DNA from 4 places in the Paenibacillus sp. FSL H3-0469 genome. Region 4 is predicted to be linked to each of the others. Evidence: predicted binding sites of a transcription regulator. Region 4 holds the regulator's gene; each other region holds the start of a gene.
What was found. Region 4 encodes Rex, which represses fermentation and respiration genes when NADH is low (regulators of the CRP and FNR family bind a similar motif). Its sites were predicted from a motif close to TTGTGAAATATTTCACAA; they were not measured.

Region 1 (7,384 bases), 240 kb from region 4:
GGATCAGATCAATCCTGTGCTGCAGAACCAGTTCATCATTGACGGCAAGGTGTATGGGGTTACGCAGAAGGGTTACGTCACTACAACAATGATCAACAAGAAGATGCTCGATGACAAAAGTGTAGCCGTACCTCCAATGGATTGGACCTGGGACGACATGCTGAACACAGCCAAAGGAGTGGCCGATCCCAAGAAAGGTATCTCCGGGATTGCCCCGATGGGCAAAGGCAATGAAGCCGGCTGGAACTGGACCAACTTCCTGTTTGAAGCAGGCGGGGAGATTCAGAAGATTGAAGGCGGCAAGGTAGTGGCAACCTTCAATTCCGAAGCTGGGATCAAAGCGCTGGATTTCTACAAGAAGCTGAGATGGGAAGCCAAAGCGGTTCCCCAGGATTGGGCGCTTGGCTGGGGGGATGCTGTGGGCGCCTTCCAGCAGGGCCGCACAGCGATGGTTATGGCCGGGTCTGACGGTGTCATCGAACAGGCGCTCAACCAGGGCGGGTTCAAGCCTGAGGATGTGCTGACCTATCCGATGCCAGCGGCAGAGAAGGGCGGCAAGCATACCGGCGTACTCGGCGGCGACTATCTGGTCATCAACCCGAATGCCAGCAAGGATGAACAGGAGATGGCCTTCCGTTATATTACCTTCGACTATTTCTCAGATAAAGGACTGGAAGCGCTCGACGCCATTATCAGCCAGCGTAAAACGGACGGCAAATATTATATCCCGCCGCTTCTGGATTACTATGCTGCCGATTCCGACTTCGGCAAGAAGACCAAGGCCGTCTATGACAAGTACGATATTGTATATCAGTATAGTCCCGAAATCATGGCGCTGCTGGACGGCAAGCCCGAAGCCCAGTACAACACTCAGGACTATTATGCAACGATGTCCAACGTGATCCAGGAGCTGTTCGCCAAGGAGGGCACAGACTCGAAGGCCCAGCTTGATGCAGCGGCCGCAACGGTTCAGCAGAAATTCTTCGATACGATTAAGGTGGAGTAGTTTAAGCCCCTCTAGAGTCGGGGCGAAGGATGAACGGGACGGGAGACAGCAGAGATGCTGTCTCCTTTTTTGAAAGCTCAGATTTATATGTTTTGGGGCCCCGCAAAGTACCTGAGTCAACACCTACGCTAAAGCTCCACTACCCTGGAAGTAACTTTACTTCCCCATTTCCATCTTCTGTGGTGCCGCGTCAGCGGCATGGATGGCTTTGTGGGGTTATTTTGTATAGTCTTGGGTACGTACGTAGTATTCAGTAGTTTTGCCTATCACAGCCATACATCATCGATGTTACAGCAATCCATGCGGACTGGGAGGCCGTTATTTCAGACGTTTGGGCTATTCTGCACGCTCGGCGGACTGAGGTGCTCTTAACTAACTTATTTGCTCTTGTGTTCGGCTCGTCCAGACCCAATAACGGCCGCTCAGTCCGCAATCAGCAGAATAGGTGTCTTTTTGGCAATATAAGAGACTCCCAGTCCCAATCACTCAAATTATTTATTTCATGCACCAAAAAACCGCGAAGCCGTGCTGCTGCACGGTTTTTTGGTGTTCGCAGTCTGATACTTTCAAGCTGTGATGAAGGGGGAATAGGAGTGAAAAAGCCCTCAGGAAGACAAGGAAAGAAGCACGCGCTCCATTTGCTATTAATCGTGAGTCTGATGGCGGGGTTGATCCCTCCGGGACTTTGGCAGGCGGGGCAGGCTTCTGCGGCAGCGGCTACAGAAGCAGGTGCGCCTACGGATATAGTTTCATCTACAGAAGCAGATGCAACTACTCCAGTGGTTAAAACTGCGGTTGTTAATGGGACAGCCTCTGCTGCGAGCGATATTAGCGGCCATTGGGTGGAGCCGCAAATGAGCGAATGGATAGGAGGCGGGTATATCAAAGGCTTCCAAGATGGAAGCTTCCGGCCTGATCAGGCTATCTCAGTGTTTTTCCGAATAGGATGCGTTACAGAGCATGATTCTGCTTGTTAATGGGAAGAATGGGCTACCCTCCTTTAAAAGGACGGCAAAGCCGGTTCCACTTGTTAGCTGAGATTTATATTTATATTCACCGTCAGAGTGAGTCTGTAGAAGAGCACCGGATGAACCGAAGGGACGGCTTGGCATTCTTGAGCAAAATTCCTGAAGCCCAACCGTCATTGCAAGGCAAGATGGGCCATCAACGCTGCAGACTACCGTATTGCGTTCGCAGAATAGACAAATATTAATTGAATAATACATATAATGTGGAAAAAATACCGGTAAATGATCGAATGAAAGCGCTTTGAAAACAACTCAAAAAAAACTTTAAACTTTGTGAAAGATTTCACTATACAAGGTGAAAAGGATGTGCTAAGATAAATGTATAGAAAGAAACAACCTAAAAATTGACAGGAGGACGAGGGAGATGGCAGTTAAAAACGAAGTCGCCGCCCAAGTGAAACAAACCACCGCTGAAGAGTATATTCAGGTTTTGGTGGATAAAGCAAAGAAAGCCCACGAAGCGTTCATGGGCCTGGATCAAGAGCAGACAAACACAATCGTTCATGCAATGGCGCTGGCCGGACTCGACAAGCATATGTACCTGGCAAAACTGGCAGTTGAAGAAACAGGACGCGGAGTATACGAAGACAAAATTACGAAGAACATCTTCTCCACTGAATATATCTGGCACGGAATTAAGTACGACAAGACTGTAGGCGTTATTGAGGATAACGTTTATGACAGCTTCCAGAAGATTGCTGAACCAGTCGGAATCATTATGGGTATCACACCGGTAACCAACCCAACATCCACCACGATGTTTAAAGCTTTGATTTCCGCTAAGACACGTAACCCTATTATATTCGGTTTCCACCCATCAGCGCAAGAGTGCAGTGCGGCAGCAGCCAAAATTCTGCATGATGCAGGCGTAGCAGCCGGCGCACCTGAGAACTTCATCCAATGGATTGAGCTTCCTACGATGGACAAAACAAACGCACTGATGAACAATCCGGACGTTGCACTGATTCTGGCAACCGGCGGATCGGCAATGGTCAAGGCAGCTTACAGCTGCGGCAAGCCGGCACTCGGCGTAGGTCCTGGTAACGTGCCTGCCTTCATTGAGAAGAGTGCTGATATCGATCAGGCTGTAACAGACCTTATCCTGTCGAAGACTTTTGATAATGGTATGATCTGTGCTTCCGAGCAGGCAGTCATTATTGAAGAAGCCATCTTCGATCAAGTGAAGAAGAAAATGATTGCGAACGGCTGTTACTTTGTCAACAAAGAAGAAGCAGCTAAGCTGACCAGCGGCGCAATGAATGTAGAGAAATGTGCGGTTAACCCGGCTATCGTTGGCCAATCCGCAGTGAAGATCGCTGAAATGTGCGGCATTCAGGTTCCTGCCGGAACGAAGATCCTGGTAGCTGAGCTTGAAGGCGTAGGTACTAAATATCCATTGTCCGCTGAGAAGCTGAGCCCGGTTCTGGCTTGCTACAAAGTGAAGAATGCTGACCAGGGTATCGAACGCGCAGCTCAAGTCGTTGAATTTGGCGGCATGGGCCACAGCTCGGCTATCCATTCCAATAATGAAGAAGTCATCATGAAGTTCTCCAACCGTCTGCAGACCGGACGTATTCTCGTCAACTCGCCATCTACACACGGCGCAATCGGCGATATTTACAACACCAATATCCCTTCATTGACACTGGGCTGCGGATCTTATGGACGCAACTCGGTATCGCAGAACGTGACTGCCATCAATCTGATCAACGTGAAAAGGGTGAACCGTCGTACCGTGAATATGCAATGGTTTAAAGTACCTGACAAGATTTACTTCGAGAAGGGGTCCACTCAGTACCTGGCCAAAATGCCTGATATTACACGCGTAGCTATTATCACTGACCCTGTAATGGTGAAGCTGGGATATGTAGAAAGAGTTGAGCACTATCTGCGTCAACGCCAGACTCCTGTAGCGATCGAAGTATTCTCGGAAGTTGAACCTGATCCGTCGACTACTACAGTGGAAAAAGGTACAGCTATGATGAACAGATTCCAGCCGGACTGCATTATCGCACTCGGCGGCGGTTCCCCGATGGATGCTGCCAAGGGCATGTGGCTGTTCTACGAACATCCGGATGCAGACTTCAACGGTCTGAAGCAGAAGTTCATGGATATCCGTAAACGGGTATACAAATTCCCTAAGCTCGGCAACAAAGCGAAATTCGTTGCGATTCCTACAACTTCCGGTACAGGTTCCGAAGTAACCTCGTTCGCAGTTATCACAGATAAAACAACAGGGAACAATACTAAGTATCCGCTGGCTGACTATGAGCTGACTCCAGACGTAGCTATTATCGATCCTGAGTTTGTATACAGCTTGCCTAAAACGGCTGTCGCCGACACAGGTATGGACGTATTGACACATGCTATTGAAGCTTATGTATCTGTAATGGCCAGTGACTATTCCGATGGTCTGGCAATCAAAGCTATTCAGCTGGTATTCCAGTGGCTGGAGAAATCCGCACTGCAAGGTGACAAACTGGCCCGTGAGAAAATGCACAACGCATCGACACTTGCCGGTATGGCCTTTGCCAATGCATTCCTGGGGATTAACCACAGCTTGGCGCACAAATGGGGCGGACAGTATCACACCGCACACGGCCGCACCAATGCAATCCTGATGCCGCATGTTATCCGTTACAATGCCAAGAAGCCTACGAAGTTCGCTTCGTTCCCTAAATATTCGCACTTTGTAGCTGACGAACGGTATGCTGAAATTGCCCGTATTCTGGGATTGCCAGCACGCACTACCGAAGAAGGCGTAACCAGCCTGATCAATGCGATCCGCGACATGAATAAAAAACTCGGCATCGAAGAATCCTTCTCGGCTCTTGGTTTCGATCCTAAGGACTTCGAATCCCGTGTAGACTATCTGGCTGACCGTGCATTTGAAGACCAATGTACAACTGCCAACCCTAAAATGCCGCTGGTATCCGAGCTTGCTGATGTATACCGCAACGCATTCTATGGCAAATTCGATAACTAATTAACGGTTGCCTGACAAAGAATAAGGTTAAAGGTTAATATGGGACTGGATGGAAGTGACAAATATCACCGAAAGAGTGATATTTGTCACAGTCCTTTTTCAGAAAATAAACTAAAATGTTTATATAAACAACGGTCCCGGTTATGAAGATGCGATTGTGAATTTTATAACAACCATAGCTCATGGGATCACGAGACACGGGATTAACCTTCAAGCCCGCGATCTCTACAAATATACTAAATATAAATGGAGGGATTTAGCATGTCGGTGATTGAAAAAGAAGTACAAGAGGTTAAGTCTGGCTGGAGAAATTTCACAAAAGGCACATGGTCCAAGAAAGTTGACGTTAATAACTTTATTGCCAAGAACATCAAGCCATATGAAGGAAATGAAGATTTCCTCGTAGGTCCTACCAGCAACACTACTGAACTGTGGAAGATTATCTCCCAGCTGAGTAAGGAAGAAAGAGAAAGAGGCGGCGTATGGGACGTTTCCCTCGATACTGTCTCCACTATCACTTCCCATGCTCCTGGTTACATTGACAAGGACAAGGAACAGATTGTCGGCGTTCAGACTGATGCGCCTTTCAGACGTTCCATCCAACCGTTCGGCGGTATCAAGATGATGATCGATGCTACTAAGGCTTACGGCTTCGAGCTTCCGCAGAATATCGTTGACATGTTCACGAACATCCGCAAAACGCATAACCAAGGCGTATTTGATGCATATACACCAGATATGAGAGCGGTGCGTAAATCCGGCGTAATCACAGGCCTTCCTGATGCTTATGGCCGCGGACGTATCATCGGCGACTATCGCCGTATTGCTCTGTATGGTATTGATTTCCTGATTAAAGACAAGAAGCAGCAACTGACTGAGCTTGAAGTAGACTCCATGACAGAAGATGTTATCCGTCTGCGTGAAGAGCTGTCCGAGCAAATACGTGCTCTGGGCGAACTGAAACAAATGGCTGCAGCACATGGTATGGACATCTCCAAACCGGCTGTCAACTTCAAAGAAGCTACACAATGGGTATACTTCGGTTATCTGGCAGCTGTTAAAGAACAGAATGGTGCGGCAATGTCCCTTGGACGCGTATCCTCCTTCCTGGACATCTATGTACAACGTGACATTGAAGAAGGTACTCTGACTGAAGAGCAAGCTCAAGAAATCGTTGACCATTTCGTAATGAAGCTGCGTATCGTGAAGTTCCTGCGTACGCCTGACTATAACGATCTGTTCTCCGGTGACCCTACTTGGGTAACAGAATCCATCGGTGGTATGGCTGAAGACGGTACAACCCGCGTAACTAAGAACAGCTTCCGCTTCCTGCATACCCTGTACAATCTGGGACCGGCTCCAGAACCAAACCTGACAGTACTGTGGTCCGAGAAGCTTCCTGAAGGCTTCAAGAAATATTGTGCCAAGGTATCCATTGAGACCAGCGCTATCCAATATGAGAACGATGATGTAATGCGTCCATACTGGGGTGAAGATTATGCGATTGCCTGCTGCGTATCCCCAATGCGTATCGGTAAGCAAATGCAGTTCTTCGGTGCCCGTGCCAACCTGGCTAAAGCTCTGTTGTATGCGATCAATGGTGGTAAAGATGAGAAATCCGGCGTTCAGGTAGGTCCTGAATATCCTGCGATCACTTCTGAATACCTGGATTACAATGAAGTAATGAAACGTTTCAAACCAATGATGGAATGGCTGGCTAAGACTTATGTCAATACGCTGAACATCATTCACTATATGCATGACAAATATTCCTACGAACGTATCGAAATGGCGCTGCATGACCGCGACATTCTGCGTACGATGGCTTGCGGTATCGCTGGACTGTCCGTTGCTGCTGACTCCCTAAGCGCAATCAAATACGCTAAGGTTAAGCCAATCCGTAACGAAGAAGGCATCGCAATCGACTTTGAAACTGAGGGTGAATTCCCTTGCTACGGTAACAACGACGACGCTGTTGACAGCATCGCAGTTGAACTGGTTGAAACCTTCATGTCGATGATCCGCAAAAACAAAACGTATCGTGATGCTGTGCCGACTCAATCGGTACTGACAATCACTTCGAACGTTGTATATGGTAAAAAGACCGGTACTACTCCTGACGGACGTAAAAAAGGCGAACCATTCGCTCCTGGTGCTAACCCAATGCACGGACGCGACAAGAAGGGCGCCCTGGCATCCCTGAACTCTGTTGCCAAACTTCCTTACTCCGATGCACAAGATGGTATCTCGAATACCTTCTCCATCGTACCTAAGGCGCTGGGTAAAGACGAAGATTCCCGTAAGTCCAACCTGGTCTTCATGATGGACGGATATTTCCACAATAATGCTCAGCACTTGAACGTT
Region 2 (7,384 bases), 2.8 Mb from region 4:
CAGATCGGCAGCTCCTTGCGGATCATTGAGCTTACGCCTGCCTATATGCCTGCGCTGGCCGGGGAGAAGCTGCAGCTTCATCCGGTCTGGCGGGTTACACTCAGTGACGGCAGTGAGCTTACATTGAATTAGGGCGGAGATAAACCAAGCGGACAGGATACGATTCGAGGAGGGACGTTATGGACTGGGGAAGGGCTAAGAGTGTATTGATATATGCCTTTCTGGTGCTGAATCTGCTGCTGTGCTATCAGCTATGGATTGATGTGCGTGATCAGGTCAGCGCTGGACTTGACTTCACTTCCCTGTCTGCTGAGACTAAGGCGGTGATGGAAGAGAAGAACATCAGGCTGCTGTGCCCGATTCCGGCTGGCACTCCACAGCTGCCTGATATCACGTACCGTTATTCGGCCGAAGAGCAGAATGAACTGCCTGTGAAGCTTAAGGAGCCGGTCGACAGCAAGCTGATGTACTCCTCGTTCTCGGAACTTAGCAATCTGCTGAAGGGCCAGATTCCCGACATTGCCAATTACCGGTTCGATTCACAGGAGAGTGAGGTCGGCAAGTTCGTCCTGCATCCGCTGGTGGATAACAAGTGGTCTCTGTTCAGAGTGCGGCTGGAGCTGATCAACAGTGACCAGAAGATTGTGGCCTACCGCTGGCCGAAGATTGAGATCGCAGCAAGCCGGAGCGAGGATCTGCAGAAGGTTCTCCCGGCATCGCAGGCGCTTAGCAGTCTGATCGAGAAGTATTTTCCTGCGGGTGCTGCAGTGAAGGAGATTGAGCTGGGCTATTACGGAGAGTTGTTTAACTCCGAGAGCCAGGTGGCTTCGCCGATGTGGCGGTTCATGCTGGAGGACGGCAGTGCCTATTATATGGATGCGATCAGTGCGGATATTATCAGTCCGAAGACAACAGAGTAGAAGGAGCAGGAGAGATATGGGGATTTCATTTACAGTACTGTCCAGCGGTTCTACCGGGAATGTGACAGTGGTGCGTAACGGCGAGACCACACTTATGATCGACGCGGGTCTGAGTGCGAAGCGGATTGACGAGCTGCTGGCCATGCGTGAGCTGACGGGAGCGGAGCTGGACGGGATTCTTGTGACCCACGAGCATTCGGATCATATTAAGGGGCTGGGCGCGATGGCCCGCAAGTATAATCTTCCGATCTATGCGAATTCGAACACCTGGGGAGCCATAGAGAAGGGGATCGGCAAGATTGAGGAGCATAACAGGGTCATTATGGAGACCGGCCAGCACCGGGATTTCGGCAGCATGCGGGTGGAATCCTTCGCCATCTCCCACGATGCTGCGGAGCCGGTAGCTTACAATTTCTATGACGGCAAGGAGAAGCTGTGTGTAGCGACAGACCTCGGGTATGTCAGCGACAAGGTGAGAACGGCTATATCGGATGCCGATGTGCTTGTGCTGGAGTCGAATCATGATATCGAAATGCTGCGGATGGGGCGTTATCCCTGGAATACGAAGCGGCGGATTCTCGGCGATCTTGGGCATCTGTCCAATGAAGCGGCAGGAGCAGCGCTCAGCGAGATTCTAAGCGGGCGGACCAAGCGCGCCTATCTGGCCCACTTAAGCAGAGACCATAATATGATGGATCTGGCGAAGATGTCCGTGCGCGGGGCGATGGAGGACCGGGGCTGCTTTTACAAAGACAGTGAGTTCAGGCTCTGTGACACCTACTATGACCGGCCTACGCCATGGGATAAGGTGAGCCAGTCATAAGGCGGTCAACCTCGGTAATCTTGTGCTCCAGCTCCTGGCGGGAGAATAGACCTTTATCAATTAACAGCTCAATCATTGCATGCTGGACAAGAATCAGCTGATAATGCTCATCCTTAAGGTCCCCCAGCTTGCCAATGAACTGAACCAGATCCTTACTTGTTGAAAAAGACTCCATAGTCCGGCCCTCCTTGTGAAATAGGTTATAGTGAGGCTGTGAATAATTTACATTTATTTAACATAGAAAACATGTGGGCAGCGCGGCTGCCTGTGATACAATCATATAGAGCGTTCTAATCCTATTGTAGTCTTTTAAGTTGCAAAATATTCCGGATACAAGCTGTTAAACTTTTTAGTAGCTTATTAGAATAATAGACATCCCTTGCGCTTAGAACCCACTGGAATGTGGTGAATAAATCAAGTGAAACCTTTTAGTACTTCGTGAAGTCTAAGAGATATAGCGGTTAAGCTCGGGCGTGGTTGCTTGGCGTTCAGGTCGTGAATGCGGTGGCAATAGAGGGGAGAGAGTGTAACATGGGATTATTCGATGATGATTTTTATTCAACCAAGGTGTCACGGCGCAAAAGCGGCAAATCTAAATCAACCGGCGGATATGCTGACGGCAAGTGGGCTGTACGCAAATCGAAGCGGTCGCTGGCAACCTGGCAGATCTCGCTGATCAGCTCTGTCTGCAGTGCTGTAGCGGCTGTGCTGCTGTTCAGTCTGGTAACGGGACAGTTCACCACGGAGAGAGTTCAGGCCCCGGTGGTTATTGATAAGGTGGCTGCGAGCAGTGCAGATCCGTATGACCGGATTATTCAGGCTGCTGCACATATCCGCCCTGCGGTAGTGAGCATCATTAATCATAAAAAAGACAATAAGGAACTTAATATTCTCGATGAATCGGCTCTAGGCTCAGGAGTTATCTATAAGAAGGACGACAATAAGGCCTTTATCATCACGAATAACCATGTCATTGAGGGTGCCGGCAAGCTTGAAGTGGTTACAGTAGACGGTGTGACACACAAGGCGGAGCTGGTGGGTGCCGACAAGGTGAGTGATATTGCTGTGCTCTCCATTGACGGCAAGGGAATCGACCGGATTGCTGAGATTGGGGATTCCTCCAAGCTGCGTCTGGGTGAAACTGTTATTGCCATCGGTAACCCGCTAGGGCTTGGGGATACACTAACTTCCGGCATTGTCAGCTATACAGAGCGGACGATACCGGTGTCACTGAACCAGGACGGTGTGTACGATTGGGAGCAGGAAGTGATCCAGACGGATGCGGCCATTAACGAGGGCAACAGTGGGGGTGCTCTGGTGGATCTGGACGGCAAGGTGATTGGAATCAATACGATGAAGATCTCCGATACGGGGGTAGAGGGATTAGGTTTTGCAATTCCCGCCAATCGTGTAGTAGACACAGCCAATGAGCTTACCTCCAAAGGCCGTATAGCCCGGTCATACCTGGGCGTCTATTCCGTGGATCTGAATAATCCGTATGTTCCGCTGGCCGATGACCAGCGTAAGGAGCTTAATCTTCCGTCTACAGTAACGGATGGGGTTGTGGTTCTGGATGCTGTGGGGCCGGCGAAGGATGCAGGCCTGCAGCTTAACGATGTGATTACCAAGTTCAACGACAAGCCGATTACCTCCACGCTATCGCTGCGCAAATACCTGTACGATCATACCAAGATCGGAGATAAGCTGAAGATCACTTTCTACCGTAATGGTGAAGTGAAGCAGACAACAGTTCAGCTTCTTGAGAAGCCAGAGGAATAAAATTGGAAATGACCGTATATAATAATGAGGCAGTCACGATTACGGAAACAGTTCAAGCCGTCCTTTTCAGGAAAAAAGAAGAGGGCGGGGCTGTTTCAAGAATAAATAAATGGGGTAAATGGTAGCATTGGGTATAAATATTACAATTTAATACGACTGGTAGCCCTTACATTGGGAAGTAGTCCTTATAAGGGAAAAACCGGAGAAATTAGGATAGAACAGCTTGCCTTTGTTATTAAGGTGTGGTAACATGAAATTGTTCTTACATTGATACCTTATTCTCGCATTGAAAAGGGCTGTCAACCAAAGCTACAACCTTTCTCAATGTGTGAATTTTTTCTTTGTCTGAAGATAAAAAGAACATATTAATTTAAATTTGTGGAGGTAACACACATGCAAACAGGTACAGTTAAATGGTTCAACGCAGAAAAAGGATTCGGTTTCATCGAAGTTGAAGGCGGAAGCGACGTATTCGTTCACTTCAGCGCAATCACTGGCGACGGCTTCAAAACTTTGGACGAAGGCCAACGCGTTGAATTCAACGTTGTTCAAGGCAACCGCGGACCACAAGCCGAAAACGTTGTAAAACTGTAATTAATAGAAGATACCGTCCCCGCTTGTGAAAGTTGGGACGGTCTTTTTTTATCATTACTCGCTTGCAACATAAAGGAAGGAGGAACGGCAATGAACTACCGGAAAAAGCCTTTGGAGGAAGTACCGGAAGAAAATACCGCAATTTGGGCCTGTACCAATGAGGATTGTAATGGATGGATGAGGGATAATTTCGCATTTGAACATGCACCTTCCTGCCGTCTCTGTCATTCCCCAATGGTTCGTAGCATGAAGATGCTGCCGCAATTGCTTAATTCAAATGGCGATCTCAAATCGCTTAAGAAAGGTATTTCCATTACCTAAACCAATACCTTTATGAGTCAAGACAACTTATATATGATAGACACATTCAAGACGGTGAATCCGTCTTATTTTTTTTGCTTTTAAATGCAAAATTGTGATATTTGTCACAAATTTATTGTTTTTTATGCCTAAACGGGGCGTATAATGTGATAATTATCACACTTTGAGTGATGGATATTTGACAAAATAGACATAACGAAATGGGGAGAAGGAAGGGGAGAAATATGGATACAGTACTGCTGTCGCGTATACAATTTGCGTCGACGACAATTTTTCATTATTTCTTTGTGCCAGTATCGATCGGACTTGCGCTCATAATTGCCATTATGGAGACCATGTACGTAAGAAAGGGCAATGAAGAGTACAAAAGAATGGCGCAATTCTGGGGGAAGCTATTCCTGATTAACTTCGCAGTAGGTGTAGTAACAGGGATCTTGCAGGAGTTCCAGTTCGGGATGAACTGGTCGGATTATTCGCGCTTCGTCGGTGATGTGTTCGGGGCTCCGCTTGCGATTGAAGCCTTGTTGGCCTTCTTCCTGGAGTCCACATTCATCGGAATCTGGATCTTCGGCTGGGATAAGGTATCCAAGCGGATTCATCTATTATCCATCTGGCTGGTCGCCTTCGGGACGATGCTGTCGGCATTCTGGATTCTGCTGGCTAACTCGTTCATGCAGCATCCGGTCGGCTTTGCAATAAATAACGGTCGGGCTGAAATGAATGATATCTTCGCACTGATTACGAACGGCCAGCTGCTGGTGGAATTTCCGCATACAGTGCTTGCCGCCTACGCTACAGGCGCTTTCCTGGTAACAGGGATCAGTGCTTACAAATTGCTTAAGAAGCAGGACGTTGCCTTTTTCCGGAAATCATTCGAGATTGCAGCCATTGTAGGGGTTATCTCTTCCTTCGGCGTTGCGGTTGCCGGACATGCACAGGCTCAATATCTGGTAGAGACACAGCCCATGAAGATGGCCGCATCCGAAGCGCTGTGGGGTGAGAGCGGCGACCCGGCACCTTGGACGGTATTTGCCAATATCGATGTGAAGAACCAGACCAACAGCAATGAAGTTCAGGTCCCATATCTGCTGAGCTTCCTGTCCTACAGTAAATTCTCCGGTGATGTGAAGGGGATGCTGGAGCTGCAGAAGGAGTATGAAGTAGCCTACGGACCAGGAGATTATATTCCGCCGGTCAAAACAACCTTCTGGAGCTTCCGGATCATGGTTGCTGCCGGCACGCTGATGATGCTGTTCGGGGTATATGCTATCTACCTCATGTGGCGCAAAAAGATGGACAGACCGAATACCTGGTTCATGCGCTTCATGTTCTGGGGACTGCTGCTTCCGCCGATTGCCAACACGGCCGGCTGGATTATGACAGAGATCGGGCGTCAGCCATGGACGGTATTCGGACTTATGACTACAGAAGACAGTGTATCGCCTAATATTACCAGCGGACAGGTGCTGTTCTCGGTGATTTCTTTTACCGCGATCTATGCCATATTAGGTGCAGTGCTGGTAGGCCTGTTCGTCAAAGTGATCAAAAAAGGTCCTTATGCTATGGATAACGAACACGGTGAATCCCACGATCCGTATAACAAGGAGGGCTAACCAATGTCACTTAATGAATTATGGTTTCTGCTGATTGCGGTGCTGTTCGTCGGGTTCTTCTTCCTGGAAGGCTTCGACTTCGGTGTAGGGATGGAGACGCAGATTCTGGCCAAGAATGATACGGAGCGCCGGATACTGATCAATTCGATCGGGCCGTTCTGGGATGCGAATGAGGTATGGCTGATTACGGGTGCCGGTGCAATGTTCGCGGCCTTCCCGCATTGGTATGCTACGCTGTTCAGCGGCTTCTATATTCCGTTTGTATTTGCCCTGCTGGCGTTGATCGCCCGTGGTGTCGCCTTCGAATTCAGAGGCAAACGCGATTCCAAGGCTTGGCAGAAAACATGGGATGTCTGCATCTTCTTCGGCAGCTTCCTGCCGCCGTTCCTGCTCGCCGTGGTATTCGCCAGCTTCATCAAGGGCTTGCCGATTGACAAGGATATGCAGATGTATGCCGGATTCTTCGATATCGTTAATGCGTATACGGTGGTTGCTGGGATTACAGTTGTTCTGCTGTGTCTGGTACACGGGCTGATGTTCACTACGCTCCGCACGCTTGGAGATCTGCAGGAACGGGCACGCAAGCTGGCCCAGAAGCTGCTGATTCCACTGGCGGCGCTGCTGGTAGCCTTCGTTGTGATGACTTATACTATGACAGATATCTTCGATAAACGCGGAACGCTGCTATGGATTGTAGTTGTTCTGGGTGTAGCCGCTTATCTGCTGGCCGGATATTTCATGACTAAGAAGAAGGACGGCTATGCCTTCGGGATGACTGGTGCTGTGATGGCCTTGTCTGTTGCTTCGATCTTCATCGGATTGTTCCCGCGGGTTATGATCAGCTCGCTGGATCAGGCGTTCAACCTGACGATTACGAATGCGGCCTCAGGCCAATATTCGCTGAAGGTGATGACAATTGTCGCGCTGACTCTGCTGCCGTTCGTGCTGGGCTATCAGATCTGGAGTTATTTCATCTTCCACAAACGGGTTCATGAGAAGGAGCATCTTGAATACTAATGGATAAAAATTTGCTTGGGTACAAAGGAGTTAAGCCTGTCTTCCTGCTGGTTGGCTTCCTAACCCTGGTGCAAAGCTTCTCCATTCTTCTGCTGGCGAAGTCGCTGGCAGAAGCTGTCTCTGCGCTGTTTGCGGGAGAACCGCTGAAGGAACAAGGGGCTAGAGCGCTCTTGTTCCTTCTTGCGTTTCTTGTGCGTCATGCCTGTGCTATGCTGATGAGCCGGGCGGCGTACCGCTTCGCGGAAGCGACCGGCAGCAGCATGCGGAGACAGATGATGGACAAGCTGTTCCAGCTGGGACCAAGGCTGGCTGGCGAC
Region 3 (7,384 bases), 3.1 Mb from region 4:
CAGCCAGTTCTTCATTCACGCTAATGTTCTTCTTGCTGCGCAGTCCATCCAGCAGATTCGTCGTATATGCAACGTGAACGCTACCGCCCGATCCAGTACCGCTGCGGTAATAATTCACCTGTATTCTGCCAAAAACAGCAACGCTCTCACCGTTACCCAGCGGAAGCACCTGTCCCTCATTCTTCAGCAGTACCGCACCTTCTGCGGCTACCGTCCGGCTAAATTCTGCAAAACCCTCTAACGGCACTCCAATGTTCTGTGTACTCAATTGGTTTCCTCCTGTATGTTCATTTCCCATGCTGTGGGTTGATTCTATAAATAACGCCCTCCCGAAGGGAATGTACGTTACCTTGAATCTGTATGGTCCTTCATATAGCATATCCTTCTAAGAATATAAGCTTCAGCCATATTATTCAAGCACCGCTTGCCGGATCGCCGGGATTCGCACGTGTTTGTATAAACTTTTTTAGTAAAAAAGACACATCTAAAATAAAAAGACACCTGTGCGGGCGTCTCTTAAGCCTGTTCCTATGCAATCCGTACCGTATTGAATAGATACGTCCGGATCTTCTGTTTATTTTATCTGCGGCGGCGGCCCTTCATCATGCGGTTGTACATAATAAGAGCAGCGACGATCATACCCAGCATGGCTACACTGCCTGCCGATTCCTGCGACATACCGAACATCAGGCACACACTTGTCACTAGCTGTCTTGTCAGCAGGGCGACGGCTATCAGCATAATAGGCCGCCAGATGTTATATCCTCTCACTTCAGCAACACTCCTAACCTGATTTTCAATAACCGTATGATTCCTCATTCCGTGAACCATCAATTTCTATTATAGCACAAGAAGGAATGCGCATACATTTTGCAGGCGGCCGGAGTGGTGGTTTATACTTTTGACAAGAACGTATGTTCGGTATATAATGCTCACATATGAGGGGGATTGAGACCGTGGATGTAATGGAGAAACTAGAGATTCTGACCGCTTCAGCTAAATACGATGTGGCGTGCACTTCAAGCGGTTCCGACCGCAAAGGCCAGGCCGGGGCACTCGGCAACACCTCCGCAATGGGCATCTGTCACAGCTTCGCGGCGGATGGCCGCTGTATTTCGCTGCTGAAGGTACTTATGACCAACGGCTGTGTGTATGATTGTGCGTACTGCATCAACCGCAAGTCCAACCCCATCCGCCGGGCGGCCTTCACCCCCGAAGAGATCGCAGATATCACCATGCAATTCTACCGCCGTAATTATATAGAAGGATTATTTCTCAGCTCAGGCATTATGCGCAGTCCGGACTACACCACCGAGCAGTTAATTGCTGCACTTGAGCTGCTTCGCAATGTCTATCATTTCAACGGATATATCCATGTAAAAGCCATCCCTGGAGCAGACGAAGCCCTGCTGTCCAGACTTGGTCTGCTCGCCGACCGCATGAGCGTCAACATCGAGCTGCCCTCCCAGGAGAGCCTCGGACGGCTCGCTCCCGATAAGAGCAAGGTGTCCATCCTGAAGCCGATGGGGCTGATTAGCAGCCGGATCAAGGAGAACCGCTCCGATATCGTCCGGTATAATCATGCACCCCGCTTCGCTCCGGCTGGACAGAGCACCCAGATGATCGTGGGTGCAACGCCAGATACAGATTACCAGATCCTTAATCTGACGGAAGGCTTATACCGTAAATACTCGCTCAAGCGCGTCTTTTTCTCCGCCTACACCCCGGTTGTGGAGGATTCCCTCCTGCCCGCTCTAGACACCAAGCCGCCGTTGCTGCGGGAACACCGGCTCTATCAGGCCGATTGGCTCCTGCGCTTCTACGGCTTCAAGGCGAATGAATTATTGGATGAGGCCGTGCCGAACTTCAACCCGCTGCTGGACCCCAAATGCAGCTGGGCCGTTAACCACCGGGAGCAGTTCCCCGTTGAGATCAACCGCGCCCCGTACGAAATGCTGCTGCGTGTGCCCGGCATCGGCGTAAGAAGCGCACAGCGGATCGTAAAGGCCAGACGGGCCGGATCGCTCGATTTCCATGCGTTGAAGAAGCTGGGAGTGGTCCTGAAGCGTGCCCAGTTCTTCATCACCTGTAAGGATAAGCCGCTGGAGGGGCTGAAGGTAAGCGAACATACGCTGCTTCGCTCACTCATGTCCGGGGAACAGCTTGCTCTCCAGCAGCCGAAGGTGGAGCAGCTCACGCTGTTCGACGACTTTAACCTGTCGGCCCTTCCGGCAGCGGATGGTTGGAACCTGCTCAAGAAAGGAGCGAAGGCCTGATGTTCAAGCCGTCCGCACTGGCGTACACCTATGACGGAAGCTTCGAGGGTCTGCTGTGCTGTGTATTTGAGAGCTATGCCTGGAAGGAGATACCACTGGCAATTCATGCTGAGGGCGGGGAAATAGGCCTGCTGCTGGAAGCAAAATGGATCGAGACCGACAAGGACAAGGCCGCGCGGGTACTGAAATCCCTGCCGTTGCGGATCAGCCGCGAAGCTGAGGAACTGGTGCGTCTGGGCTTCTGGAGCTGCACCCCTGATAAGGAAATGCTGCTGCTGAATTTCCTGTATCTCGGCTTCAAGCATGGCCGTAAGGTGATGAATATGCTGGCCGATGACACCGTTAACACGCTGATGAAGGCTGTTCAGCAGCTCCGGCATGAGGCGCATCTGTATACGGGCTTCGTCCGCTTCTCCGTATACGGCCCGGTCATGGCCGCAGTCATTGAACCGCAGGGCTATGTGCTTCCTGTAATTCAGGAGCATTTCTGCGACCGGTTCCAGGGGGAGAGCTTCATGATCTACGATCAGACGCATGGAGCGGCGCTGATTCATGAGCCCGGGCGGGAGGCCATCGTGCCCTTAAGCGGGTGGACCCCGCCCGAGCCCGATGAGACGGAGGAAGCGTACCGCCGCTTATGGACCGGCTTTTACAATGCCATCGGCATCAAGGAGCGCTACAACGACCGGCTGCGTTCCTCACTAATGCCGAAGCGCTACTGGAAGCACATGGTGGAGATGAACGGCAGGGGCGGTGTGCCTGTACTTACTGCGGGGCAGAAGAAGAAGGCATTGCAGCCGGAGACCTCATCGATCCCGGACATCCAACTTCAATCATCAGACACAAAAAGCGCCCCGCAGCCATCAACATGACTAACCGGGGCGCTCCCTGATTGAAGCTTGCTATATTATTAATGAAATAACACTATCGTATGAAGCTTAGTTCAAAGCCTTCCATACCCAGTTCTCAACCTCTGGAAGGTCGATGCCTTCTTCGCGGATATATGCATGATGCTTTTGCACGATGGCATCCATCTCGTCAGCGATAGCCTGGTATTTGCTTGCTTCCGGCAGGCTGAGTACTGCTTCCTTCGTAAGATCGAAGCGGTCCATCTGGTTGAGTACGCGCATATCGAACGGTGTCGTGATGTCGCCATTCTCGCGGTAGCCATGCACATGCAGGTTGTGGTTGTGGCGGTCGAAGAACAGGTCTTTGATCAGGCCTTCATAGCCGTGGAAGGCGAAGATGACCGGTTTATCTTTTGTGAAAAATTGATCAAACTCCTCGTCAGACAAGCCGCGCGGATCAAGCTTCTGGCTTCTCAGCTTCAGCAGATCGACCACGTTGATGTAACGGATCTTCAGCTCAGGCAGCTTCTCATGCAGGATCGAAATGGCAGCCAAGGCTTCCATAGTTGGTTCTGTACCCGAAGAAGCAATGACGAGATCAGGCTCTCCGCCTTTGTCGGTGCTGGCCCAGTCAATGATCTTGAGGCCTTTAGTTACCAGCTCCTGAGCTTCGTCAGCCGAGAACCACTGCGGACGCGGATGCTTGGAGGATACGATCAGGTTGATCTTCTGACGGTCATTCAGGATCGTGTCGAATACGGCCAGCAGGCTGTTCGCATCAGACGGCAGATACTCACGGATGAATTCAGGCTTCTTGTCAGCCAGATGGCCGAGCAGACCCGGATCTTGGTGGGTATAGCCATTATGGTCCTGTTGGAACACGGTAGATGTAGCGATCACATTCAGGGAAGGAATATCTTCTCTCCAGGTCTGATCTGTCGCTTTACGCAGCCATTTGAAGTGCTGGGTGATCATCGAATCGACCACGCGCAGGAAGGCTTCATAGCTGGCGAAGAAACCGTGGCGTCCAGTCAGGACATAACCTTCCAGAATCCCTTCAGCCTGATGCTCAGACAGCTGGGAGTCAATGACACGGCCGTATGGAGCGAGGAATTCATCCTGCGGTTCCTGAATGGCATCCATCCATTGGCGCTTGGTCACTTCGAATACAGGTCCCAGACGGTTAGACATCGTCTCATCCGGTCCAAAAATCCGGAAGTTGCGGTTCTCTTCGTTGAGGGTAACAACCTCTTTCAGGTATTTGCCCAGTACAGCCATATCCTGCGCAATCACTTGACCCGGAACGGAATTATCCAGGGCGTAGTTACGGAAATTCGGCTTGTGCAGGTCTTTGATCAGCTTGCCGGCATTGGTTACCGGGTTCATTCCCATACGTCTGTCGCCGGTTGGCAGAATTTCAGCCAGCTCTGCGTTCAGGCGGCCGTTCTCATCGAACAATTCTCCAGGTCTGTAGCTGTTCAGCCATTCAAGCAAGGCCGGAGCATGCTTCATGTTCTTCTGATCGACCGGAATCGGCACCTGGTGGGCACGGAAGGAGCCTTCATTCGGCACGCCGTCCCACGATTTCGGACCGGTCCAGCCTTTAGGGGAGCGGAAGACCAGCATCGGCCATACAGGGCGTTTAGTATCGTTATTTTCACGGGCATTCTTCTGGATTGCGGCAATGCGCTCTACGATCGTATCCAGCACCTTAGCCATTTCCGGGTGCATCAGATCCGGGTTCTCGCCTTCTACGAAGAATGCTTCCCAGCCGTTTCCGGCAAAATAGGCGGTCAATTCTTCTCTGCTCATCCGGGAGAGGATGGTCGGGTTACTGATCTTGAAGCCGTTCAAATGCAGAATCGGCAATACAGCACCGTCTGTAATCGGGTTGATGAAGCGGTTGGACAACCAGGAAGCGGCCAGAGGGCCGGTTTCTGCTTCGCCGTCACCTACAACGACTGCAGAGATCAAATCAGGGTTATCGAGAATCGAACCCACGCTATGCGACAGGGAGTAACCCAGCTCGCCGCCTTCGTGAATGGATCCAGGTGTTTCGGGAGCAGCATGGGAAGCAACACCGCCAGGGAAGGAGAACTGCTTGAACAGCTTTTTCAGGCCAGGAATGTCCTGAGTGATCTGCGGATAGATTTCGGTGTAGCTGCCATCCAGATAAGAGTTCGACACCATAACCTGACCGCCATGGCCCGGGCCTTCAATATAGAACATGTTGAGATCATATTTAGTGATTACACGGTTCAGGTGTGCATAGATAAAGTTCTGCCCAGGGATGGTGCCCCAGTGTCCGATCGGCTTCACTTTGACATCTGCATCCTTCAGCGGTTCTCTTAACAACGGGTTATCCTTCAAATAAAGCTGGCCTACGGAGATGTAGTTCGTTGCACGCCAGTAAGCGTCAAGCTTTGCCAGATACGTTTTGGAGGAATAATCCACCTGTTCGATTGTTAATCCCATGTCTTCCACTCCCTAATCTTTTTCTTTGTAAATTGAATGTATCACTTCTACAGTTACATCATACATCGGCATTTCAGAAATTCAATCTTTTTAGAAATTAATACGGTCCAATATTGTGAAATTTTGAACATAGTATGAAATTCGCTGCAAATCACACACAAAAAGATGTTCATTTTTATAATTATGTATTAATTTGGTATAAATAAAAGATGCAAAAAAAGACCGGGACTCCTCCCGGCCTGCTCTACCTCAGTTAGGCTATTTACACCGTCCGTCCGTTAATGCACAGATACGAACGTGTTGAACTTCAGATACTCATAATGGAACCGCATATGCGAGAATTCGAACGGTGTGCCGTTATCCAGGAAGAAGATCCCCTCCATAATCCCCACAGGTTCATTCTCCTTCAGATGGAGCAATTCCTGATCTTCAGGCAGCGAAGGCTCGGCAAAAATAGACAAAAAGGATTTGGTCACCGCCAAATTGCGCGACTCCTCCAGATAATGAAAAATCGACCCCTCGATAATCGTCTGGTCGAGATTTTGCACAATTTTGATCGGAATATATCCCGTCTCAATCATGAAGGGCGCACCTTCAAACAGGCGCAGACGCACGATCTTATACACGAAATCATGGGGCATCAGGAACAAATCCCGCTGAAGCTCCTCCGTGGGCCGGATGACCTCGAAGCTCAGCACCTTGATCTCCGGCTTCTTGCCGTGCATCTGGAAGTTATCCGACACCCCCAGGTTAGAGCCTTCGTAGTTGAAGATCGAATCGTTCTTTATGTATAACGGGTTGATGAAGGTGCCGGAGCCACGTTTCTTGAAAATAATGCCCGAGCTCTCCATCTTCATCAGCGCACGCTTAATGGTACTGCGGCTAACCTGATACGCCTCGCTGAGACTGCGCTCATCCGGCAGCTTCATATCGGCGTACTGCCCGGCAAAGATCTTCGTTTTGAGGTCAGCAATAATCTGCTTGTAGACAAATTGGGTCATGGGGTTCTCCTTCGCCGGAACTTTGCAGAACGAAATATTCAAGATTAAATATATCATAATTTAGATAGGGCAAAAAGGATGAATCCAAGGACTCACCCTTTTTGACGCTTGTTATCCCAATCCCTATACCATTTGACAATCTCCCGGCTTGGTTTCTCCGCAACCTCTGCTTCCATCACCGTTTCCAGCAATACATACTGTCTTTGCACCAGAAAATGAAAGCCCATTCTGTCCGAAATCTGCATGTACAATAATTGCGCTTGCTCCTCTAACGGATAGCGGGTGCAGACCTGTTCAATGTGCTTGAAGGCCTGTTCATATTCTGCATTATCCATATACCAGCGGACCAGATTCAGCTTCAGCCGAATCCACTGCAGCTGGAATCTCTGCCGTTCAAGCTCCGCCCACACATAATCGTACCCCTCCAGATATTCGCTCTTGAACAGCTTCAGGACTCGTTCATATTCGGGCAGCGTGTCGTCCGAGAGCTCAATCCCAGCTTGGATAAAGCGGTCGAACTCATCAACGTCCAGGTAGATTCCTTCCAGCTTGAGCAGGTAGCCGTCTGCCGTATTTTGCAGGAGAATCCGTTCTCTGCTGAAGGGCTCCAGCATCTTACGGATATGATACACAGCGGTATATAACTGCGGATAGGCTCTATTCAGATCAAAATCAGCCCACAGCAATTCAATCAGAGTGGCCTTGCTGACCACTTTGCCGCGATGATGCAGCAGAAAAAAGAAGATTTCCTGCGCTTTCGCCGTTCTCCATTGCAGCGGTGCAA
Region 4 (7,384 bases):
GTGGTCAGCAAGCTGTTCCATATCGTGCAGCCGGATTACGCCTTCTTCGGACTGAAGGATGCCCAGCAGGTAGCTGTTCTCCGCCGGATGGTGTCTGATCTTAACATGAACGTGGACATCATCGCCTGTCCTATTGTGCGCGAGGAAGACGGGCTGGCGCTTAGCTCCCGTAATGTCTATCTGAGCAGCGAGGAGCGCAGACAGGCACTGGTATTATCGCGTTCCCTGCGCGAAGTGCGTCAGGCTATGGAAGAGGGCAGCATTTGTACGGTAGATGAAGCGCGGGCCCTGCTGGTCTCGGTCATTTCTGAATCCCCGCTCGCAGTGATTGATTATGCGGAAATTCTAACCTTCCCTGATCTGGAAGAGCTGGAAGGCGGCAACAGGCTGACGGATGCGGGCGGAGAGGTTATAATGGCTCTGGCTGTGAAGTTCGGCAGAACCCGCCTGATTGATAATAATGTATTTATTCCTAAGGAGGCACACGCTCTTGTTTAGACATATGATGAAATCCAAGATCCACCGGGCAACGGTTACTGAAGCCAATCTTAATTATGTGGGCAGCATTACCATTGATGAGGATCTGATGGAAGCCGCTGATCTGCTGGAGAATGAGAAGGTGCAGATCGTGGATAATAATAACGGTTCCCGTCTGGAGACTTATGTCATTCCAGGTCCGCGCGGCAGCGGCGTCATTTGTCTGAACGGGGCGGCGGCGCGTCTGGTTCAGCCTGGCGATACCGTGATTATAATTTCCTACGCTGTCATGTCCTCCGAGGAGCTGGCGGCCCACAAGCCGACTGTAGTGTTCGTTGATGCTGGCAACAAGCCGGTGAAGCTGGCGGATCACGAGATTCACGCTACAATTGCCTGAAGTCCGCGCTTTGAGCCATGTAATCAATGGCAGGGATGAAGACCCCTGTACTTGCTGATAATGAACTTAGGCAAGCTTAAGCTGACTTCATTATCAGTAAGGGTGGGATGTCCGGTGTTTCAACATTTATTTGCTGAGATGAACAAGATGCTCCAGGAGATCAAAGCCGACTATCCTACTGCGGAGGGTGCCCGCCGAAGCGATCTTTTATCCAAGTATAATATGCTCCACCGAATCAGTGATAATGTAATGGATGAGTGGCTGCTCTTCGCCGAGAAGCTGAGCGAGTTCCGGGAACAGGCCGATTTCCAGACTCCGCCAGAGGAATTGCCGGAAGAGGAAGCGCCCGAGCTTGGGATGGATGCTTTTGTCAGGGGCCAGGGCTATTACAAGCTGCTGATGTACCGCAAGTGCATTGAACAGTTCAGGGAGGTTACGGCTAAGTATCCGGACAGCCTCGCTGCCCGCCTGTATCTGGCCATGGCTTACCTCCAGGAAGGTGAAGGCGACACCGCCTGGGGACATCTGAACCACATGCTGGGCCTGATCCGTGAGGTGAAGCTGAAGGCGATGATCTATAATGCGCTGGGCTGTATCCGGGCTTCCCAGGAACGCTTCAATGAAGCCAGCGAGCTGTTCAGCCTGTCGCTGCTGCATGACCCGGATCTGCCGGAGCCGAATGTGAATCTGGAGGTATGCCGCAGACGGGGCGGGAAGCTGGAGTTTGGCCATCAGCTGGTTTCGCTTTTATAACTTTATCCTCGGTTTCTTTAGGCGATGTGCCCCGTTTCCCGGGGTGTGCATCGCCTTTTTTCGTAACTTCTGTTATGCTGATAAAGAGTCTCAAGTGAAAGGGAATAGAACTTATAATGAAATTTGCCGTGCTTGATTTTGAAACTACGGGAACCCAATCTGTGGGAGAGATCATCCAGGTTGGCCTTGCCATTATAGAAGAAGACGGGACGATCTCCCGGGTGTATGGTTCCTACGTCAAGCCCGGAGCGCCAATTCCTCCTTTTATTACGGGCCTGACCGGAATTACAGACAGTGATGTACAGGATGCGCCGGAGCTTGATGAGATGATGATGGAGCTGGTGCCGCTGCTGGATGATGTCGTTCTTGTCGGACACAATGTAGCGTTTGATTTTCATTTTTTGCAGAATGCGCTGGACCGCTGCGGCTATCTGCCGTTTCAGGGGCGGATTCTGGATACGATTGATTTTCTCAAAATATGCTTTCCCTCGCTGAGCACGTATCAGTTAGGCGCGGTAAGCAGCCACTTCGGCATTACGCATGACCGTCCGCATCAGGCGGACAGTGATGCACTTGCCACGGCTATTGTGCTGCTCAAATGTCTGGAAGAGCTGCACAGTCTGCCGCTGCTGACCATTCAGCGGCTGAATGAGCTGTTCGCGGACGAAGACAGTGATTTGGCCTGGTACTTCGACGGTCTGCTGCGGGAACGGGAGATGGAGACCTTTCAGCCGGAAGGGGAGCTTAGCTTCTACCGCCAGCTTGCGCTGGCGGTGGGGGACTGGGCGGAGCTGGCTTCGCCGCGGGAGGAAGGAAGCGTCAACCCGCTGGAGAATATTACCTTTGAAGAGTATATGGATGAGGTGACGCTGCGGCTGAAGGCCGCTCTTCCCCAATATGAGAGCCGTGAAGCCCAGGAGCTGATGATCCATGAGGTCATTACAGCGCTTGAGCAGGACAAGCATCTGCTGATTGAAGCGGGAACTGGCACCGGCAAGTCGCTGGGCTACCTGCTTCCGGCCATCTACCATAGTGTGAAAAGTGACCAGAAGGTGATGGTCAGCACCCATACCATCAACCTTCAGGACCAGCTGCGTGAGCGGGATATCCCGCTCTTAACCAGCGTTGTGCCGTTCCCGTTCAAGGCCTCCATCTTTAAGGGAAGAGGGCACTATTTGTGTCTGCGCAAGTTCGAGCATAGAATGAACAAAAAGGATTTTACGAGTCCAAGGGAAGAAGCACTCACCGCTGCACAGATGCTTGTCTGGCTGACCCAGACGACGACCGGCGATGATGAGGAGCTTAACTTAAGCGGACGGGGCGGGGATTTCTGGGAGACTGTAGCCAGCGATACCGACTCCTGCCTGGGACGCGCCTGTCCCTGGTTCCGCAAATGCTATTACCACCGTGCTAAGCATGAAGCCGGGATCTCCGATGTGGTGGTCACCAATCACTCCAAGCTGTTCGCAGATGTCAAAGCCGGACATCAGCTTCTTCCGGCTTACGACCATCTTGTTATTGATGAAGCCCATCATTTGGAGGATATTGCCGGCAAGCATCTTGGCATGCAGATGAAATATTTCACATTTGCCCATACCCTCACCCGTCTCTACAAGGATAGCCGGAGCGGGCAGCTGCCTGCTCTCCGGCAGAGTCTGCAGTCTTCGGGCAGTGAGCAGGCTTCCGAATGGAGCGGCGTGATCGACCGGATCTATCCCGATCTGCTGACGGTGAAGGAATCCTGGGATGCGCTCAGCGACCGGCTCTTCAGCCTGCTGCCCGAGCGCAGCGATGCCGGGGCCGGTGAAGCAGGCCAGCTGGTGGCGCGCCTGCAGCCGGGCAAGAAGCCGAAGGATTGGGAGGAGTTGGCTGCCCTTGAGAATACACTGAACCTCAGTCTAAGCGACATCATCCGTAAGGGTGACAAAATGCTCAGTGAGATGCGGGACACGGACAGCCAATCCTCCTCGGACAGTCTTGTGACTGATATCGGCGGCTTATTCAAGGATCTGGCATCCATCAGAGAGCAAATCCGCTTCTTCATGAGCCTGAACGATGAGAATATCGTGTATTGGCTGGAGGGAAGCGGTAATTATAAAGGTAAGTCGCTGCAAATGTATGCCGTTCCTGTAGATGTCAGTACCCAGCTCAGGGAGCTGTTCTTCGACAAGAAGAAAAGTATTGTCCTGACCTCGGCCACCTTATCCGTGGATAAGTCCTTCCAGTTCATGATCGATAATCTGGGCCTTGGTGAAGCTGCGGAGCAGGGGCGTCTGATGACTGCGCTGCTTCCTTCGCCGTTCAAGTACCGTGAGCAGGCGCTCCTGGTCATTCCCCGCGACTTCCCGAGCGTCAAGGGAAGTATAGGGGATGCCCGGTTTGTGGACACGCTTGTACATTCCCTTGCCGAGACTGCTGTAACTACAAGGGGCCGGATGCTGGTGCTGTTCACCTCCTACAAGATGCTGCGGCAGGTGTATGACCCCCTGAAGGAAGCACTTGCCTCTCAGGATATCGCGGTGCTCGGACAGGGTGTGGAGGGCGGCAGCCGAAGCAAGCTGATCCGCCGCTTCCAGGACAGCCCCGCTTCGGTCCTGCTGGGTACCAGCAGTTTCTGGGAAGGGGTGGATATTCCGGGAGAAGCATTGACCTGCCTGGCGATTGTCAGACTGCCGTTCCAGCCGCCGAATCACCCGCTGGCAGAAGCGAAGTCGGAGCTGCTTCAGGCACAGAAGAAGAACCCGTTCATGAAGCTGTCCGTGCCGCAGGCTGTCATCCGCTTCAAGCAGGGCTTCGGGCGGCTGGTCCGCACGGCGCAGGACCGGGGCATCGTAATTGTGTATGATACCAGAGTCATTGAATCGTATTACGGAAAGTACTTCCTGTATTCACTCCCCGGTCCCAAGATGGAGCATATGCTCACTGAGCAGATGGTCCCGAGAATTGCCGAATGGCTGGATGACGGCGGGGTTTCCTAATTCATCTGCTATTGCTATTATTAATAAGTCATGATTCACCTGAAGAGCCGTTCCCGCCCTGTCCTGCCGGTCCGGCAGGCGGGGGGCACGGTTGCTATAATTGTACGGGTCTAACACAACTTTTAAGGAGGAGAATACATGAAATCGGATAAAATATCGGAGGCCGTCGTGCGCAGGCTCCCAGTGTACCTGCGTTTCCTGAACGATCTCCAAAAACGTGAAATCTCCACAGTCTCTTCTCAGGAGCTGGGCCAGAAGCTTGATCTGAATCCCGCCCAGATCCGTAAGGATTTGGCTTATTTCGGTGACTTCGGCCGGAAGGGCATCGGCTATGATGTATCCTATCTGATTGAGAAGATCCGCCATATCCTGAAGCTTGACCAGCAAATTAATGTTGCACTGGTTGGAGCCGGTAATCTCGGTCATGCCTTATCTAACTACAACGCTTACTTGAAGGATACGATGAAGATTACTGCGATCTTCGATGCTTACCCGCCAAAGGTGGGCCAGCAGATCAACTCGCTGGTTGTGCAGCCGATGGAGGAGCTAAGCAGCACCATCCGCTCGCAGGGCATCCGGATCGGGATTATTACCGTACCTGACAGCGAAGCCCAGAATGTAGCTGATATTCTTGTGGACTCCGGCATCGAGGCGATTCTGAACTTCGCACCGGTTATTCTCAAGACGCCTGCCAATATCCGGATTCATGCCGCAGATTTCACCACAGATCTGCAGAGCCTGGCCTATTATTTGCATGATGGAAAGGATGAAACTGAAGATGAGCAGTAAGATCACGATAATCAAGAACGGGCACTTTCTGGTTCCGGGCAGCGATAAGCCGGTTCTAAGCGGGTATATGACCCTTGAGAATGATCTGATTACTTACATAGGTGAAGCTGAGCCGGTAGTGGACGATGGCGCTCAGGTCGTAGACGGCAGCCGTCTGCTGTTTATGCCTGGTCTGGTCAACACCCATGGACATACTGCCATGTCACTGCTGCGCGGATACGGCGACGATATGGTGCTTCAGACGTGGCTGCAGGAAAAGATGTGGCCGATGGAAGAGAAATTCACTGGTGATGATGTATATTGGGGAACCTCATTGTCCGTACTGGAAATGCTGAAGGGCGGCACAACCACCTTCCTCGATATGTATGATCATATGGACCGGGTAGCGGAAGTGACGGAGCAATCCGGTATTCGGGCGGTGCTGATGCGCGGCGTGATTGGGCTGTGTCCGGCAGAGGTACAGCAAGCGAAGCTCGCTGAGGCCGTTGCTTTTGCCCGTAACTGGCATGGCAAGGCTGACGGCAGAATTACGACCATGCTCTCGCCGCATGCCCCGTATACCTGTCCTCCAGAGTTTTTCATGAAGTTTGTGCAGGCTGCGCATGATCTGGATCTGCCGATGCATACCCATATGTCCGAGACGCGCCATGAAGTGGAGCAGAACGTGGCCGACTACGGTCTTCGTCCGGTCGCGCATCTGGAGAAGCTCGGCATGTTCACCCGTCCTTCGCTCATTGCCCACGGCGTTCATCTGAACGATGAGGAGATTGGAATTCTGGCCCGCCATAACGTTGGTGTGTCGCATAACCCAGGCAGTAACCTGAAGCTGGCGAGCGGTGTTGCGCGTGTTCCTGAGCTGCTGCGAGCCGGGGTTAAGGTCTCTTTGGGTACAGACAGTGCAGCAAGCAACAACAATCTGGATATGTTTGAAGAGATGAGGCTGGCGGCTCTGATCCATAAGGGCGTAAGCGGTGATCCTACAGCCGTACCGGCTCCTGAGGCGCTTCTGATGGCCACGGAGTACGGGGCACAGTCTATTTTCCTGAGCGGGGTAGGACGGCTTGCAGCAGGGATGAAGGCCGACTTCATCGCACTTGATATTGACCAGCCGCATATGCTCCCGCATACCGATCTGCTCTCCCATGCCGTCTATTCGGCCAGCGCCAAGGATGTAGAGCATGTATGGGTGAACGGCCAGCAGGTTGTGAAGCATGGACAATGCCTGACACTTGATGAAGAAGCCATCCGCCGCAAAGCACAGGAGACGTTCGAGAGCCTGCTTAAACGGTAATTCAGGGGAACGGGAAAGGAAGCAGCGTGGTGAAGAAGAAGAGGAGAAAATGGATCTGGCTGGGGATTACCGTGGTGCTGCTCCTTCTGTTCGGACTAAGCCAGTTCTATGCCTACATTATGAAGGACCAGTGGAACGAGCGGAGTGAGGCCAAGGAGCTGGCCCGGGCGCGTGCCGGACTAACGGAGGTAACCAAGGCTCAGAAATCCGTCTGGAATGAGAATGAGATCTACTGGGTGCTAACCGGCAAAAACGAAGCCGGGACCGATCTGATGGTGTGGGTCCGTTTCACCTTGGAGGGCAAGCCTGCCGGTGGCGACAACGGCCTGTATGCTGAAGAGCTGAGCAAAGGCACCTCAGAGGAGAAAATGCGCGGAATCATAGCCGATCAGCTGCCTGACGTGAAGATCGAACGGCTGCTGCCCGGTGTATACAACGGGGAATATGCCTGGCAGCTATTTTACAAAAAAGACGGGCGATTCTATTACAACTTCTACCGCTTCAAGGATGGCAGCGCCATCGGTGAGGGGTACAGTCTGCCGAACCGCTAAGCTAAGGACTCAGCGGCAGAACTAAATTGCGGGGGAACAGATTATCTGTTCTTCCGTTTTTTTGTATCCATCATGTCGAAAATATTCTGGAACCGTTCTTGGACTAGTGGCAGACGCGGAACTGTGGCTTAATGGAGATGTATGGTTT

Region 1: the regulator Rex is predicted to act here: its motif matches at 2,306-2,323, upstream of adhE (bifunctional acetaldehyde-CoA/alcohol dehydrogenase).
Region 2: the regulator Rex is predicted to act here: its motif matches at 4,530-4,547, upstream of NSS83_RS19600 (cytochrome ubiquinol oxidase subunit I).
Region 3: the regulator Rex is predicted to act here: its motif matches at 5,713-5,730, upstream of NSS83_RS20930 (phosphoketolase family protein).

The regions. Positions count from the first base shown of each region.
Region 1 covers NZ_CP150302.1:1,913,073-1,920,456, reverse strand. The annotation lists gene NSS83_RS08570 (extracellular solute-binding protein) at 1-1,006, shown strand, start outside; gene NSS83_RS08565 (S-layer homology domain-containing protein) at 1,600-1,983, shown strand; gene adhE (bifunctional acetaldehyde-CoA/alcohol dehydrogenase) at 2,399-5,020, shown strand; gene pflB (formate C-acetyltransferase) at 5,282-7,384, shown strand, end outside.
Region 2 covers NZ_CP150302.1:4,452,018-4,459,401, reverse strand. The annotation lists gene yycH (two-component system activity regulator YycH) at 1-132, shown strand, start outside; gene yycI (two-component system regulatory protein YycI) at 180-920, shown strand; gene NSS83_RS19625 (MBL fold metallo-hydrolase) at 937-1,743, shown strand; gene NSS83_RS19620 (hypothetical protein) at 1,712-1,918, opposite strand; gene NSS83_RS19615 (trypsin-like peptidase domain-containing protein) at 2,275-3,522, shown strand; gene NSS83_RS19610 (cold-shock protein) at 3,916-4,116, shown strand; gene NSS83_RS19605 (cold-shock protein) at 4,207-4,437, shown strand; gene NSS83_RS19600 (cytochrome ubiquinol oxidase subunit I) at 4,662-6,050, shown strand; gene cydB (cytochrome d ubiquinol oxidase subunit II) at 6,054-7,067, shown strand; gene cydD (thiol reductant ABC exporter subunit CydD) at 7,067-7,384, shown strand, end outside.
Region 3 covers NZ_CP150302.1:4,729,452-4,736,835, reverse strand. The annotation lists gene NSS83_RS20950 (glycoside hydrolase family 3 C-terminal domain-containing protein) at 1-268, opposite strand, end outside; gene NSS83_RS20945 (hypothetical protein) at 580-771, opposite strand; gene NSS83_RS20940 (putative DNA modification/repair radical SAM protein) at 966-2,276, shown strand; gene NSS83_RS20935 (TIGR03915 family putative DNA repair protein) at 2,276-3,148, shown strand; gene NSS83_RS20930 (phosphoketolase family protein) at 3,215-5,599, opposite strand; gene NSS83_RS20925 (GntR family transcriptional regulator) at 5,878-6,600, opposite strand; gene NSS83_RS20920 (response regulator) at 6,693-7,384, opposite strand, start outside.
Region 4 covers NZ_CP150302.1:1,674,430-1,681,813, reverse strand. The annotation lists gene panC (pantoate--beta-alanine ligase) at 1-498, shown strand, start outside; gene panD (aspartate 1-decarboxylase) at 491-874, shown strand; gene NSS83_RS07375 (hypothetical protein) at 989-1,627, shown strand; gene dinG (ATP-dependent DNA helicase DinG) at 1,744-4,605, shown strand; gene NSS83_RS07365 (redox-sensing transcriptional repressor Rex) at 4,744-5,394, shown strand; gene NSS83_RS07360 (amidohydrolase) at 5,384-6,685, shown strand; gene NSS83_RS07355 (DUF5590 domain-containing protein) at 6,715-7,236, shown strand.